Regions from separate parts of the Marinomonas sp. ATLA20 genome, predicted to be linked through region 2. Evidence: riboswitches for the same ligand, from Rfam matches in the RefSeq annotation. Region 2 holds a riboswitch; the other holds the start of a gene.
The links. A riboswitch is a leader RNA that binds a small molecule or an ion and turns the genes downstream of it on or off. The one in region 2 is predicted to bind thiamine pyrophosphate.
Positions count from the first base shown of each region.

Region 1: it holds a riboswitch for thiamine pyrophosphate, as region 2 does, so the genes downstream of both, thiB (thiamine ABC transporter substrate binding subunit) here and thiD (bifunctional hydroxymethylpyrimidine kinase/phosphomethylpyrimidine kinase) in region 2, are expected to answer to the same signal.

Region 1 covers NZ_JBXUKU010000017.1:50,563-57,938, reverse strand. Annotated here, with positions in the region: gene AC2A4J_RS19135 (AGE family epimerase/isomerase) at 1-43, opposite strand, end outside; gene hldE (bifunctional D-glycero-beta-D-manno-heptose-7-phosphate kinase/D-glycero-beta-D-manno-heptose 1-phosphate adenylyltransferase HldE) at 142-1,569, shown strand; gene msbA (lipid A export permease/ATP-binding protein MsbA) at 1,570-3,357, shown strand; gene AC2A4J_RS19120 (3-deoxy-D-manno-octulosonic acid transferase) at 3,360-4,586, shown strand; TPP riboswitch at 4,609-4,728, shown strand; gene thiB (thiamine ABC transporter substrate binding subunit) at 4,808-5,821, shown strand; gene thiP (thiamine/thiamine pyrophosphate ABC transporter permease) at 5,833-7,376, shown strand, end outside.
Region 2 covers NZ_JBXUKU010000019.1:47,420-54,795, forward strand. Annotated here, with positions in the region: gene AC2A4J_RS19635 (AraC family transcriptional regulator) at 1-392, opposite strand, end outside; gene AC2A4J_RS19640 (MFS transporter) at 492-1,700, shown strand; gene AC2A4J_RS19645 (LysR family transcriptional regulator) at 1,862-2,767, opposite strand; gene AC2A4J_RS19650 (aldo/keto reductase) at 2,887-3,939, shown strand; gene AC2A4J_RS19655 (DoxX family protein) at 3,956-4,312, shown strand; gene AC2A4J_RS19660 (flavodoxin family protein) at 4,380-4,982, shown strand; TPP riboswitch at 5,127-5,225, shown strand; gene thiD (bifunctional hydroxymethylpyrimidine kinase/phosphomethylpyrimidine kinase) at 5,323-6,195, shown strand; gene AC2A4J_RS19670 (ABC transporter ATP-binding protein) at 6,185-6,964, shown strand; gene AC2A4J_RS19675 (ABC transporter permease) at 6,957-7,376, shown strand, end outside.

The DNA of each region.
Region 1 (7,376 bases), on a different contig from region 2:
CAAAGACAAATGACCGGCAGGTAGCAAGAGCTGTGTTCAACATGAGGTAAATAGCCTTATTTCATGTGATATTGAGTATGTCCAACTTGATAGGGGAGTATGATAAGATGGTAGCCTTCAAAAATCGATTATTATGTGACTATGAATTCATCCTATTTGAACTTTAACGATAAGCATGTCCTTGTGGTTGGCGATGTAATGTTAGACCGCTATTGGCATGGCGGAACTTCCCGTATTTCTCCTGAAGCACCAGTTCAAGTCGTAAAAGTATCTAACATTGAAGATAGGCCGGGTGGCGCCGCAAACGTTGCACTTGGGCTAGCTAAACTCGGTGTGCCAGTGACCCTTATTGGCGTGGTTGGTAATGATGAGAATGCCGATATATTAGCTCGTTGTTTAGAGACGGCAGGTGTAAATTGTCGTTTTGTTAAGTCAGAAACATTGCCGACTATTACTAAACTGCGGGTAATGAGCCGTCATCAACAGCTCATACGTTTAGATTTCGAAGAGCGTGAAGATAGCCTCTCGCAAAATGAAGCATTGGCGCAAGTGGTTGCAGAGTGTTTACCTCAATCTGATGCTGTTATTTTTTCTGATTATGCAAAAGGTTGTCTTGCGGACGTTCAATCTTTGATCCAACTTTCAAATGATGCCAATGTCCCCAGTTTTGTTGACCCTAAAGGGGATGATTTTTCTATTTATCAAGGGGCGACGTTAGTAAAACCGAATTTCGTTGAGTTTGAAACCATTGTTGGGCAATGTGCCACGGACTCCGAGGTTCAAAGTAAAGGTGAGTTTCTACGAAAACAATTTAGTTGGGGAGCTTTGCTTGTCACCCGCGGAGAAGACGGTTTAGTACTCTTTGAAGAGGGCTGCGTGCCGTTCTCTTTGGCAACAACTGCTAAGGAAGTTTACGATGTTACTGGCGCAGGTGACACCGTTATTGCTGTATTAACCGCAATATATGTTACGAGTAAGCGCTTTAAAGATGCGGTTGAATACGCGAATCAAGCGGCTGGGTTTGTGGTCGGAAAATTAGGTACTGCATCCATTACAGCCGATCAGCTAGCTGGCATTATGTATCAGCGTTCACACTCAACAAACTTTGGTGTCTTGTCTCCTACAGATTTACTAGAGCAAATTAAGCTCGCTCAAGTGAGTGGCGAAAAAGTCGTTTTTACGAATGGCTGCTTTGATATTCTCCACCCTGGTCATATTGCTTATATGAAGCAAGCAAAAGGCTTGGGTGACAGGTTAGTTGTGGCTGTTAATACGGATGCATCTGTAAAACGCCTCAAAGGTGAAAAGCGTCCTATTAATAACCTAGTTCATCGCATGGCTGTATTAGAAGGAGTTGGTGCTATCGATTGGGTGACTTGGTTTGACGAGGATACTCCTAAAGAACTGATTGAAATGCTGTCTCCGGATGTTCTTGTTAAAGGTGGCGACTACACTATTGATACCATTGTTGGCGCCGCTCATGTACTTGAGCATGGCGGTGAAGTCAAAGTGCTTACTTTTGTGGATGGTTACTCCACGACCTCTATTATTGAAAAAGCGAATCTGTAAATGCAAGATAAAGAGCCACTAAAAAACGCGCCGACGAAAGGTTTACCTAAGTCTGGAATCCAAACGTATTTCCGATTGCTTGGTTATGTAAAGTCTTCTTCAGGCTATTTGATACTAAGTGTTATTGGTTATATTTTGTATGCTGCGATGGAGCCCGCACTAGCAGCCTTGCTTAAACATATCGTTGATATTGTGTCCGAAGGTAAAATAACAGAAAGTCGTCTACTAATCCCCCTATCTATATTGGGCATTTTTGTATTGCGAGGTATTGGGACCTTTCTGGGTAGTTACTTTATGGCTCAGGTAGCCAACAAGGTTGTTTTTGACTTACGTACCAGTATGTTTAATAAACTGGTGTTACTACCATCTAGTTACTATCACTCTATTCCTACTGGCAGGCTGTTGGCTAAGCTAACTTATGACACAGAGCAAGTAATTGGCTCAATAACCCAAGCCATAAGAGTGTTGCTACGAGAAGGGCTGACAGTTGTTGGTTTGTTAGGTTATATGATCTATATGAACTGGCGTTTAACTTTATTGTTTTTGTTGGTCGTTCCATTAATCGGTTTGGTTGTATCGTATGCTTCTAAGCGTTTTCGTAGATTAAGTACCCGTATTCAAAATGCTATGGGTGGTGTAACTGACGTTGCTTCTGAAGCGATTAAAGGCCATGAAGTAGTGAAGACGTTTGGCGGAAGCCAATATGAGACAGAGCGCTTTTATAAGGCTGCTTTTGAAAATAGACGCTCTCAGCTAAAAATGGAAAAGACGAAAGCGTTAAATGTTCCTATTGTGCAGTTTATTCTAGCCTTTGCGATGGCTGTTTTGATTTGGTTTGCTCTTAGTCCTTCAATTAGCTCGAATATGACACCTGGGGATTTTATTGCCTTTCTGACCGCTGCGGGCATGTTAGGTAAACCTATTCGCCAGTTGACGGATGTGAATAGTGTTTTGCAGAAGGGTATTGCTGCTTCTCACAGTATTTTTGATTTCCTCGATATGGAAGAGGAAGTGGATAACGGTACAGTATCGATCGACCGCTTAAAGGGGAATGTGGAATGGCGTTCTATGTCTTTCACATACCCAGGCGCTGACAGAAAAGCTTTGAAGAATATTAACCTATCATTGCCTGCTGGTAAGACTCTAGCGCTGGTGGGGCGATCTGGTAGTGGTAAGTCTACCATGGCAAATTTGATTCCTCGTTTTTACGATTTTGATGAAGGCAGCATTAGTATTGATGGTGTTTCTATTAATGATTATAGGCTGACGGAATTGCGTTCTAATATTGCTTTGGTTAATCAACAAGTGGTTCTTTTCAACGGTACGATTCGCGAAAATATTGCTTATGGTCACCTGAGCGATTCTAGCATTGATGCCGTTGTTGATGCGGCGAAAGCAGCTAATGCATGGGAGTTTATTCAGGAGCTGGATAATGGGTTGGATACCATGGTCGGAGAGAATGGTGTGTTGCTCTCTGGTGGACAACGTCAGCGTATAGCCATTGCTCGAGCCATCCTGAAAAATGCGCCGATTTTAATACTAGATGAAGCCACTTCGGCATTGGACACTGAATCTGAGCGTGCTATTCAGACAGCGTTAGACGGTCTTATGGAAAACCGTACGACTATTGCTATTGCCCATCGATTATCCACTATTGAGAACGCCGATATTATTGCTGTTGTGGATCATGGGGAAATCATTGAGCAAGGTTCACATAGTGAATTGTTGCTGATGAATGGCGCTTATGCGCAGCTTCATAATCAGCAATTTAGTGAGACTTCAGCTTAACTATGTGGCTATACCGTTCTTTATTGGTGTTATTAACGCCGGTTATTTTATCGAAAATACGGCGTTTTAAGAAAACCTATAAACATTATCGTGCAAAAGAAGCCTTTGGCTTTTGGCCTTCTGTTGAAGCGGATTTATGGATTCATTGTGCGTCTGTGGGGGAGGTGCTGGCCGTTCGTCCTTTGGTGCTTCAGTGGCGTGAAAAGTACCCTACGCAAAAATTGTTAATTACTACAATGACACCAACGGGTGCAGAGCAAGTGGTTAAAACCTTCCCTTTTGCTGAGCATCGATATTTGCCAATGGACTGGCGCTCAAGTGTTAAAAGGGCGCTGAAAAAGCTGACTTGCAAACATTTATTGATTGTTGAAACTGAGCTTTGGCCAAACTTGTTGCAACTGGCTAAGTATAAAGGTCTGCGTGTTGAAGTTGTGAACGCACGCCTTAGTGATCGTTCTTTTCTACGTTATAAAAAGTTTTCGACTATTTCTAAGTCTTTGTTTGCCTTGCCTGACTGCTTTTTGGCTCATGCCCAAGCTGATGCTGTGCGCTTTGAAGAGTTGGGGGCGAAGAAAGTATTGGTGACAGGAAGTATCAAATTTGATCTTGCTGTCCCCCCTGAAGTATTCCAAGCCAATTGGCGTGGGCAATTAGGTTCTCGTTTTATCTGGGTGGGAGGCAGTACTCACCAAGGTGAGGATGAAATGCTCTTGCGTATTCATAAGGTGCTCTTACAGAAGTACCCTGATGCGTTATTGATACTGGTTCCTCGTCATCCCGAACGTTTTGAAGCCGTGCAAAGTTTGGCAAAACAGTATTTTGATCGAGTTGCGCTTCGCACTCAAACATCTCTCGATCAATGGACTAACTTCGAAGTGGTGGTCGGAGATTCTATGGGGGAGTTGATGCATTATTATCAAGCATCTGACTTGGCGTTTGTTGGTGGTAGCTTAATTAAGCGCGGTGGACATAACCCTATTGAGCCGGCTTTACTTGGTAAAGCTATTTTGGTTGGACCATATACCTTTAACTTTTTAGATATTACCGAACAGCTTTTACAGGTAAATGGCGCGATTCGTTGCCAAGACGAGGCGCAATTAGAGAAAGTTGTCATTGATCTAGCGGGGCAGTCGTCTCAGCGCTTCCGTCTTGGACAAGCTGCATTGCGTTTCGCAGAAAAAAACCAAGGAGCTGTTACTAGAGTGCTTGCCGAAATAGACTTCCGTTGATCGACTCTTTACAATGAGCGCTCATTATCTCATGGGGTGTTTTAGCATTTAATAAATGTTAAAGCTGAGAAGCGGATTGACCGCTAACCCACCGAACCTGATCCAGATCATGCTGGCGTAGGAATCGAGATAGCAAGTTGAGCTACCTACATGTGTAGTGGCTCAAATATCATTCTTGCCATTTCCCCTGTACGCCGCTCACTTATTTTAGGAGCGACACTTTGAAACCCTTTTCTTTATCCTCTCTTTTTTCTGCGGCTGCCGTTAGTCTTAGTGTGGTTATTTCGCCTGTAACATTGGCGACTGACACTCTAAATGTTTATACCTATGATTCGTTTTCATCTGACTGGGGGCCTGGTCCTAAGATAAAAGCTAATTTTGAGAAAGAGTGCGGCTGTAAAGTAAATTTTGTTGCGTTGGACTCTTCGGTTGGTATCTTGTCTCGTGTGCAGCTGGAAGGTAAATCGTCACAAGCAGATGTGCTTTTGGGACTAGATCTCAATCTAATGGAAGCAGCAAAGCAAACAGGCTTATTAATGGATCATAATGTTGATACATCGGCCGTGACGATTGCTGGTGGCTGGTCTGATAAGACCTTTGTACCATTTGATCAAGGTCATTTCGCCTTTATTTACAATTCTGAAACGCTTGCAAACCCACCAAGTAGTTTGAAAGACGTAGTAGATAACCAAGATTTACGAGTGATTTATCAGGACCCTCGTACTAGTACACCGGGGCTTGGTTTATTGCTATGGATGAAATCTGTTTATGGGGACAATGCTGCAGATGCCTGGGAGCGCCTGTCTTCTCATACAGTAACGGTCACGAAAGGCTGGTCCGATGCATACGGTTTATTCTTGAAAGGTGAGGCGGATGTAGTGTTGAGTTACACGACTTCTCCTGCTTACCACATTGTTGCCGAAGGTGAGAATAAGTATAAAGCAGCAACTGCTAGTGAAGGGCTTTACCCACAAATTGAAGTGGCCGCTATGATGAAAGATGCACCTCATCCCGCGTTGGCTAAGCGTTTTATGCAGTTTATTCTACAGCCAGGATTTCAATCGACTGTCGCTACGGGGAACTGGATGTTGCCAGTGGTTAAGCTTGATGAGAAATTGCCAGCGGCTTTTGATAGTGCTTTAAAGCCTACAAACAATTTGGTCTTGCCAGCAAAAGACGTCGCGCAGTATCGAAAAGCGTGGATTAATGAGTGGTTAAATGCCACGACTCGATAATAGGCGTTAAGTTGCTTTCTTTTCGAGCTGTAAAAGGGTTGTGGCCAGCGCTATTGGGCGTTGGTTTTTTCCTGTTAATGGTGGCTGCCAGTTTGGTGGCTCTTTTGCGTTATAGTGAATTATCCTCCTGGTATGGTTACCTGCAGCAGCCTTATCTTTGGCGAGTTGTGCGCTTTTCCTTATGGCAAGCCTTGCTAAGTAGCGGTATTAGTTTGCTTATTGCTATTCCTGTTGCTTCTTGCCTTATTCATCGCCAGTTTTATGGGCGTGCCGCTTTACTTCAATTGTTTTCCGTCTCCATGGTGGTGCCAACCATTGTGGCTATTTTAGGGTTGGTGGTTGTTTATGGCCGAACTGGATGGTTGAACCAGTTGTTTGGGGTGCAAGTTCCCTTATATGGTTTGGTGGGGATCTTACTTGCTCATGTTTTTTTTAATATGCCATTGGCTGTACGTCTTTTATTGCAAGGTTATGACTTGATACCTTCAGGGCAGTGGCGCCAAGCTTCGCAGCTAGGATTCTCTAGGTGGTCGGCTTTTCGCTGGATTGAATGGCACTATATGAAAAAGGTTCTGCCTGGAGCCTTTGTGTTGATTTTTATGTTGTGTTTTTCGAGCTTTGCTGTGGTGCTAAGCTTAGGTGGAGGGCCAAAATTTAGTACTTTGGAGGTGGCTATTTACCAAGCGCTGAGGTTCGATTTTGACCTTGATAAAGCCAGTTTTTTAGCTTTGTTACAGGTGTCTATATGTACTTTATTTGCGATTATTGTATATCGTCTAGCACCTATTAATCGTCAAGATGTGAGTTTGTTGGCCGTAAAAAGTTATGAGTTTAAAGATTCTTTTTGGTCTAAAGCCACTGATTTTTTAGCCATGCTTTGTGCCTTTTTATTGGTTATCCCGCCCTTTTTAGCGATTTTTGATCCAATTTTCTCACCGGTTTTTTTGAAAACATTGCAATCAGTTGCATTGTGGAATGCTGTGCTAGTTTCCTTACAAATTGCGATTCCTGCTGCGTTGGTGAGTTTGCTGCTAGGCGTCTGCTTTGCTGTGCTTGCACGTTTTTGTATGGCACGTCAGTATTTGGTGTTTCTACCAAATAAAATCGAGCATCTGGGAAATATGATTTTGATGGTTCCTGGTTTGGTTATTGCCACTGGTTTGTTTTTGACTTTACGTGATTTTGGCTGGGGGCTGCAGTCTAGTTATTGGATTGTGGTGTGGGTGAATGCGGTAATGGCATTGCCTTTTGTACTGAGAGCTTTGATGCCAGTCATGTACCAACAAGAGCGGCGTTTTCGAAATGTGTATTTGAGTTTGGGGATTCAGTCTTGGTCACGGTGGCGTTTGGAGTGGTCGTTGATTCGAACCAGTGTTGCCCAAGCCTTGGGTTATGCGCTACTACTTTCTTTGGGAGATATGGGAGTCATTGCGTTATTTGGTAGTCAGGGCTTGGTGTCCTTACCCTTGTATTTATTTCAGTTGATTGGTTCTTATCGTTTGGAAGAGGGAGCTTGCGTTGCTGTGGTGTTGATCTCTCTGTGTTTGATTTTGTT
Region 2 (7,376 bases):
TCCATACAACCGTAGAAAATGATAGCGCTTGGTATTGAATGAGTGCTTGGACATGTATCTACCCCACTAACACTATCTCCTAGTGGATCAGAGGTAAACTCGCTGATTTCTTGACCTGAGATCTGTGTGCTTGATATTAGTTGATGGTCGAGCCCTTGAGGTATGAATACTGCACTACCTGCCGATAATTCGTGAGTGCCTTCTTTTGTTCTGAGTAACGCTGTCCCCACAGCTACATAATGAAAGTAAGCGTGTCCCGGTCTTGAATTAAATGCTAAGCCAAAAGTAGGTCCAGTCTGAATGCGGCGGTATTGAACGCCGCTCAAGCGCATGCCTGTTAATAGTTCACTTATGAGTTCCGAGGATATAGCAAATTGCTGACTTTCTTTCATTTAGGGGTTTCAATCAAAAATTAGGGAGTATTAATCATAGATCATCCGAACCTTAGACTCTAGACTTCCTACATGTTTTTTATGTCTAGGAATCTTGAAATGAATGATGAAGTAATGGAGCCAGTATCAACTGACAAGGCTGACGAAGTGCCGTCAACGCCTGCATGGATGGCAGTTTTTTCCTTAGCGATGGGAGTGTTTGGTCTGTTAACCGCTGAGTATCTTCCTGCCAGTCTACTTACGCCAATGGCCTCCGATCTTGGTGTTTCGGAAGCGCTAGCAGGTCAAGCTGTGACAGTGACCGCTGTAGTTGCTTTGTTTGCTGGTCTGTCAGTACCACGACTAACTCGCAATTTAGATAGACGAGTGGTTTTGTTAAGTTTTACCGTATTGATGATTGCTTCTAATTTATTGGTCACCTTGTCTACCAATCTAGTGTTTCTACTGGTAATGCGTATCTTATTAGGCTTTGCGCTTGGAGGGTTTTGGTCTATGGCGGCGGCGGTTGCAATGCGTTTAGTGCCAAAAAAACTTGTTCCCCGGGCTCTTTCTATCATCTTCAGTGGTATTGCAGTGGGGACCGTGGTTTCTATCCCTCTTGGTAGTTACCTAGGGGGACTTTATGGTTGGCGCAGTGCTTTCTATGCCGCAGCAGCCGTGGGCGTTTTGACGTTGATTTTTCAGCTTTTCACATTGCCGAGTATGGCGCCGCGTAAAGCCGTTCAGAATGAATCAGTGCTGGGGTTGTTACGACGTCCCGGTATCTTCATCGGAATGCTGGGGTGTGTATTAGCTCACACGGGGCAGTACGCCTTGTTTACCTATATTCGGCCTGCTTTAGAGAGTGTTTCTAATATTGGTGTAGATGGCTTGTCTTTGATGCTTCTAGGGTTTGGTGTTGCTAATTTCCTTGGAACGTTGTTAGCTGGCGAGTTAATGCAGCGTAGTTTACATGCTACTTTAGTCATTAAGCCTGCATTGGTCGGTATAGCGGCATTCGGAATTATCCTGCTTCCTCTTGGAAATATTGGATTGATGGTGTTAGTTGCGCTTTGGGGGTTGGCATTTGGTGGTGTGCCCGTTGCGTGGTCAAGCTGGGTTGCTCAGGTGCTTCCTGATCACGCTGAAACGGCGGGAGGCATGGTGGTTGCAGCCGTGCAGTCATCGATTGCATTGGGTGCTGCCGTAGGAGGGCTGATTTTTGGTCTGAGTGGCATTGTAGGGGTTTTTATTACTGGTGCTAGTATTTTGTTGCTTGCTGCCCTTTTCATAAGCTTGCGAGTTCGAACAGATTTATTTAACGGATAGCTTATCTGAGTAAAGAGAGCGGATATTTTGTTCATTAACGATAGAGTGGGAATAACCCCTACTCATTAATAGCTTAATAAAGCGGCTCTCTTTACTGTAAGGAGGGCTGTTTTTGTATGTGTTGGCTGTTTAAAAAATTCTGGAGTACTGTCGTCGTTAAACTAATCAAGATAGGGCTTTAATACGTCCTCTAGCCATGCGATAAAAATTCGTACTCGACGAGACAAATTTTGCCTGTGTGCTACGACAATAGAAACCGGCAATGGCTCTGGTCGTAGCGTTGGAAGTACTTCAACGAGAGATCCGTCTTTTAGAAATGGGGTTAGGCTGGATAAGCCTGCTTGTATCAATCCAAGTCCAGCGAGCCCTGCTTCATGATAAGTTTGAACATTGTTTACCCGCAATGAGCCGGGCAAATTGAGTGTTTTGTAACTTTCACCATCGTGATATTCCCATCCAAATGGGCGATTTCCTAATGTCGGAGTGTAGTGAACAAGACGATGATCTTGTGTGGTTAGATCTTCTAAAGTATGAGGTGTTCCATATTTTTCTAAGTACGCTGGACTTGCCGCGTTTACCATTTTTAACGCGCCAATATGTCGCGCCACAAGAGAATCATCGAGAATCTCACCTACTCTAAGCACACAATCCATACCTTCTTGAGCCACATCAACTCTACGGTCGGTGCTGGAAATTTCCAGCTCAATACCTGGATACTTTGCCATAAATTCTGGTAATGCAGGAATGACGTTTGCGCGGGCGAATTCTGTTGGTAAATCTGCGCGTATTCGTCCATCGAGCAGTGCGTCATCGTCTGAAAACATCAAACTCAACTCTTCTGCATCAGCGAGTAAAGCGCAAGCTCGTAGATAAAAATTTCGCCCGTTTTCTGTTAGCTGAACCTTACGAGTTGAGCGGTGCAAAAGGCGTGTCCCAACCTGTCTTTCTAATTGGCGCACGACGTTAGATGCTCGGCCTTTTTGTATGCCAAGGCTTTCTGCTGCGTGAGTGAAACTACCCATTTCTGAGATGCGTACAAATATGGCGAGATTTTCAAGATTATGCATTGTGTCTCTTTTTGATAACAATGGGTTTTTATTGGAGTAGTTTATCGTAAAAATGCCACAAGGTAGAGTGGAATCTTAGAGAGTCAGGCGGGCTGGTTCTACGTATTTGGGAGAATGACATGCGCTATAACCAACTGGGTAATACAGGGTTGTTTGTGTCAGAAATGTGCCTTGGAACCATGACATTTGGTCCGACAGGTCAACAAGGTCTTTACCATGATATTGCAGGAATGGATCAGGCGACAGCGGACAGCATTGTGGAGTGTTGCTTTTCTGCTGGTGTTAACTTCTTTGATACAGCGGATGTTTATACAAATGGGCACTCTGAGAAAATGCTCGGCCAAGCTTTAAAGAATCTAAATGTGCCTCGTAAAGATGTGGTGATTGCGACTAAGGTTTTTAACCCATCAGGAGCGGGTCCGAATGATAGAGGTGCTTCTCGAGGCCATATTTTGGATTCGGTAGAAGCAAGTTTGGAGCGCTTGCAAATGGACTACATCGACCTTTATCAAATTCATGCTAACGATCCTATCACGCCTATTGAAGAAACTCTGCGAACACTTGATGACCTTGTTTCGCGCGGCTTGATTCGTTATATCGGTTTGTCTAATTGGACAGCTTGGCGTATCGCGAAAGCACAGGGTATTGCTGAGCGAGAGGGTTTTACGCGATTTGAAACTGTGCAAGGCTATTTTTCTTTGGCTGGGAGAGATTTAGAGCGTGAAATGGCTCCCATGTTAATGGAAGAAAAGATGGGATTACTGGCTTGGTCTCCTTTGGCTGGCGGGCTGCTATCAGGAAAATTTTCGCCAGACTCAAAAGGCGAAGGGCGGCGTGCCAATTTTGACTTTCCTCCTGTGGATAGGGACAAAGTTTGGGCGTGTGTTGATGCTATGCGACCGATTGCAGCAAAACATGATGCTTCTATTGCTGCCGTGGCGCTTGCTTATGTATTGAGTAAGCCTTTTGTAACGTCTGTGATTACAGGAGCAAAACGCCTCGATCAAATAGAGCAGAACCTTGCAGCAGTAGAGATCCAGTTAGATCAGCAAGATCTAGCTATTCTGGACTCTGTTAGTCGTCTGGTTCCGGAATATCCTGGCTGGATGCTTGAACGTACCGCGCCTACTCGCATGCCGTCCGGTAAGCAAACTACGCCAACATTGCGATAGCTAGGGGAGTAGTCAGATGAAACTGTTTTCTTACCAATTTTTTATGACTTGGTTGTTGGTCGCTTTTTTTGTCTTTGCGGGATTGTTGAATGTGTTTCCTCCTGCTCCCTTGCTTGAAGACTACAGCCGTTGGGGTTACCCCGATGGTTTCCATTACATCACCGCGGCACTTGAGCTTTTAAGTGCTTATTGGCAAACCAAGTCGTCGCTTAAATTGCGGCAGGCGGGTCTTGCTTTAGGTGGTTTGGTTTTAGTGGGGGCGCTTATTACGCTCGTACTATATCAGCAGTGGCTGCATGTCATTTTTCCATTGTTGGTTTTGGTAGTTCTGTTATTTCAATTTAGGCAAAAGCCTTTGCGTTGTGTTCTGTGATGAAAAGTCGGGCGTTTTTTGTTTTGTCTTTAGGGCAAGTTTTATCAATCAAATTAAGAGGTGTGTTATGAGTTTTTCTTCAGAGTTGAAAGGGGTAGTCATCTATCATTCTGGTTATGGCCATACTCGACGAGTGGCAGAAGCCGTTGCGGATGGGGCGAACGCTAAACTGCTACCGATTGATGCAAATGGTGAATTAAGCGAAACAGCGTGGTCTGATATTAGCAAAGCGCACTTTGTGATTTTAGGATCTCCAACCTATATGGGCGGGCCAAGTTGGCAGTTCAAGAAGTTTGCTGATGCATCATCAAAGCCGTGGTTCGAAGATCAATGGAAAAACAAAGTGTTCGGCGGTTTTACCAACAGCTCTAGTATCAATGGTGACAAGCTATCGACTCTGCAATACTTCACTTTATTTGCGGCTCAGCATAGAGGTATTTGGGTCGGTATGGGAATGAAGTCTTCTAATACAAAAGCGTCACAGCGTGATGATATCAACCGAATGGGGTCATTTCTTGGTCCAATGGCACAAGTTGCTGCCGATGCTGGACCTGAAGAAATGTCGCAAGGGGATCTCGATACCGCGCGCCTTTATGGGGTACGTGTTGCAGGTCTAAGTGCGAAATTTTATTCGTTTGAGACAGAGCTTAGTTTGCGAGAAATTTCATAGCGTTATGTGGCTGTTGTAAATCCTTGTTACGGTACATTACTTCTGAAATCAAACGGCCCTCTTTAGTGTAAAGAGGGCCGTTTTTGTATGTGTCGGCTGTTTAAAAAAGAATACCTTTCACCTGAATGTCCTGTTATTCTTTCTGTGAAATAGTCGGGGGGCCAATGCATTGGCTGAGATCGAAAGAGACCCGCAGAACCTGATTCAGTTAGCACTGGCGTAGGGAACTATTTGCACTTTGCCTTTAGCCGAGCAATTACGGCTATCTTATGCGAGTCCGATCTTTGATCCCTCCAGAATGGCCAAAGTCAGTTCCTATACGTCTTTAATAGGAACGATAATGGCACCATCTACACAGCAACACCTTAAACAGCAAAAAACGAATCAAACCGCGTCAAAAAATATTCCTATTGTGCTTACCATTGCAGGGTCAGACAGTGGCGGCGGTGCGGGTATTCAAGCGGATATTAAGGCTATGTCCGCCACGGGTAGCTTTGCCTGTTCTGTCATTACCGCGATTACTTCACAAAATACGCTAGGCGTTTCGGCTATTTATCCGATTCCGCTTGACCATGTCGCGAGTCAACTAGACGCCGTTTTTACTGATCTTAATGTTGTTGCGGTGAAAATAGGCATGCTGGCTGATGTCAGCATCATCAAGGTCGTGGCCGCTAAATTACGCCAATACGAGCCGAAATATATCGTGATTGATCCTGTGATGGTGGCTACTAGCGGTGATTTATTGCTAAAGCACTCGGCAATATCCGCGTTAAAAGAGACATTACTCCCTCTTGCTGACATTGTTACACCCAACCTACCTGAAGCGGCCGCGCTAACCGGTCATGCCGTGCCTCAATCTGAAGTCGAAATGAACGATATGATGGCGGATTTACGTGCATTGGGCGCTAAGGCGGTTTTGCTAAAAGGAGGGCATTTAGAGGCGGACGAAAATAGTAACGACCTTTTGATCACACAAGATGACTTTGAATTATTAAGCGCTAAACGGCTAGTCACAAAAAATACCCATGGAACAGGCTGCACACTGTCTTCTGCGATTGCCTCTTACCTTGCTCAGGGCAATAGCCTGCAGCAATCCGTTCAGTTAGGTAAACAGTATATTACCGGCGCGATTGCCCATGCGGATGAGTTAGATATCGGTCAAGGCCACGGCCCAGTTCATCACTTCTTTGCAGGCCATCAAGATGTGCGCTAAAGCCATCATCGGCATAAAGATTCGTCATGGGGGCCTTCAATACAAAGGCACTCCGGTACCAACGCTAGCAGGGATGAATATGACCATTCCGGCGAATCAGTGGACGGTGCTGCTGGGTCGTAGTGGCAGCGGTAAAACGACGATATTGCGTTATCTTGCTGGTCTACTAGACGATCAAGTGGAATGGCAAGGTGAGATTGCGGTTAGTGGCAATAACGTATCTGCTGAGAATATAGTATTGCATGACCATATTGCGTATATGGCACAGCAAGATTTGCTCCTTCCCTGGCTAAATGTGTTGGACAACGTGTGTTTAAGCTCACGCTTTGCCAATGCCGCTCCTAACAAAGAACACGATAAGCAGCGCGCACTGATTTTGCTTGAGCAAGTCGGCCTTGCAGATAATGCCTATATGACTCCCGCCCAACTGTCCGGTGGTATGCGTCAACGGGTGGCGCTTGCTCGTACTTTAATGCAAGACAAACCGCTGGTGTTGATGGACGAACCCTTTTCAGCGCTTGATGCGGTTACTCGGCACAAGTTGCAGACGTTGTCCGCCTCCTTGTTAAAAGACAAAACGGTTGTATTGATCACTCATGATCCGCAAGAGGCAGTGCGTTTGGCAGATCAATTGTATGTTCTTCAAGGTGCGCCAGCCCAAGCTCAGCAGTTGGATGTTCCTGAGTCGTCGCCACCTCGAAAACTCGATGCTGAATGCGCTGCTTTGCAACAAGCTATTTTGGATCAGTTGGAGAAAGACTATGAGTGATATGGCTCAGTACCATTCTGTGTCGACACGCCTTAGTAAGAAAGAGCGTATTACGTATTCGGCGCTACGGTTGGTGATCAGCACGGCAGTGATTCTTGGTCTTTGGCAAATTGTGGTGGTGGCTTTTCAGATGCCAAGCTTTATTTTGCCGTCGCCAATCGCGGTGCTCGATCGTTTAGGAACCCGCTATGATGTGCTGCTCAAGCATACTTGGGTTACCGCGCAAGAAATTTTGCTCGGTCTCGGTTTAGGGTTAACCATGGGCTTATTGTTTGCCTTGATGATGTTGATGTTTCAGCCGCTTAAGCGTTGGCTGCTCCCCATACTCATTGCTAGCCAAGCCATTCCTGTGTTTGCTATCGCGCCCGTGATGATGCTCTGGTTAGGCTATGGCATTGCCTCAAAAGTGGTC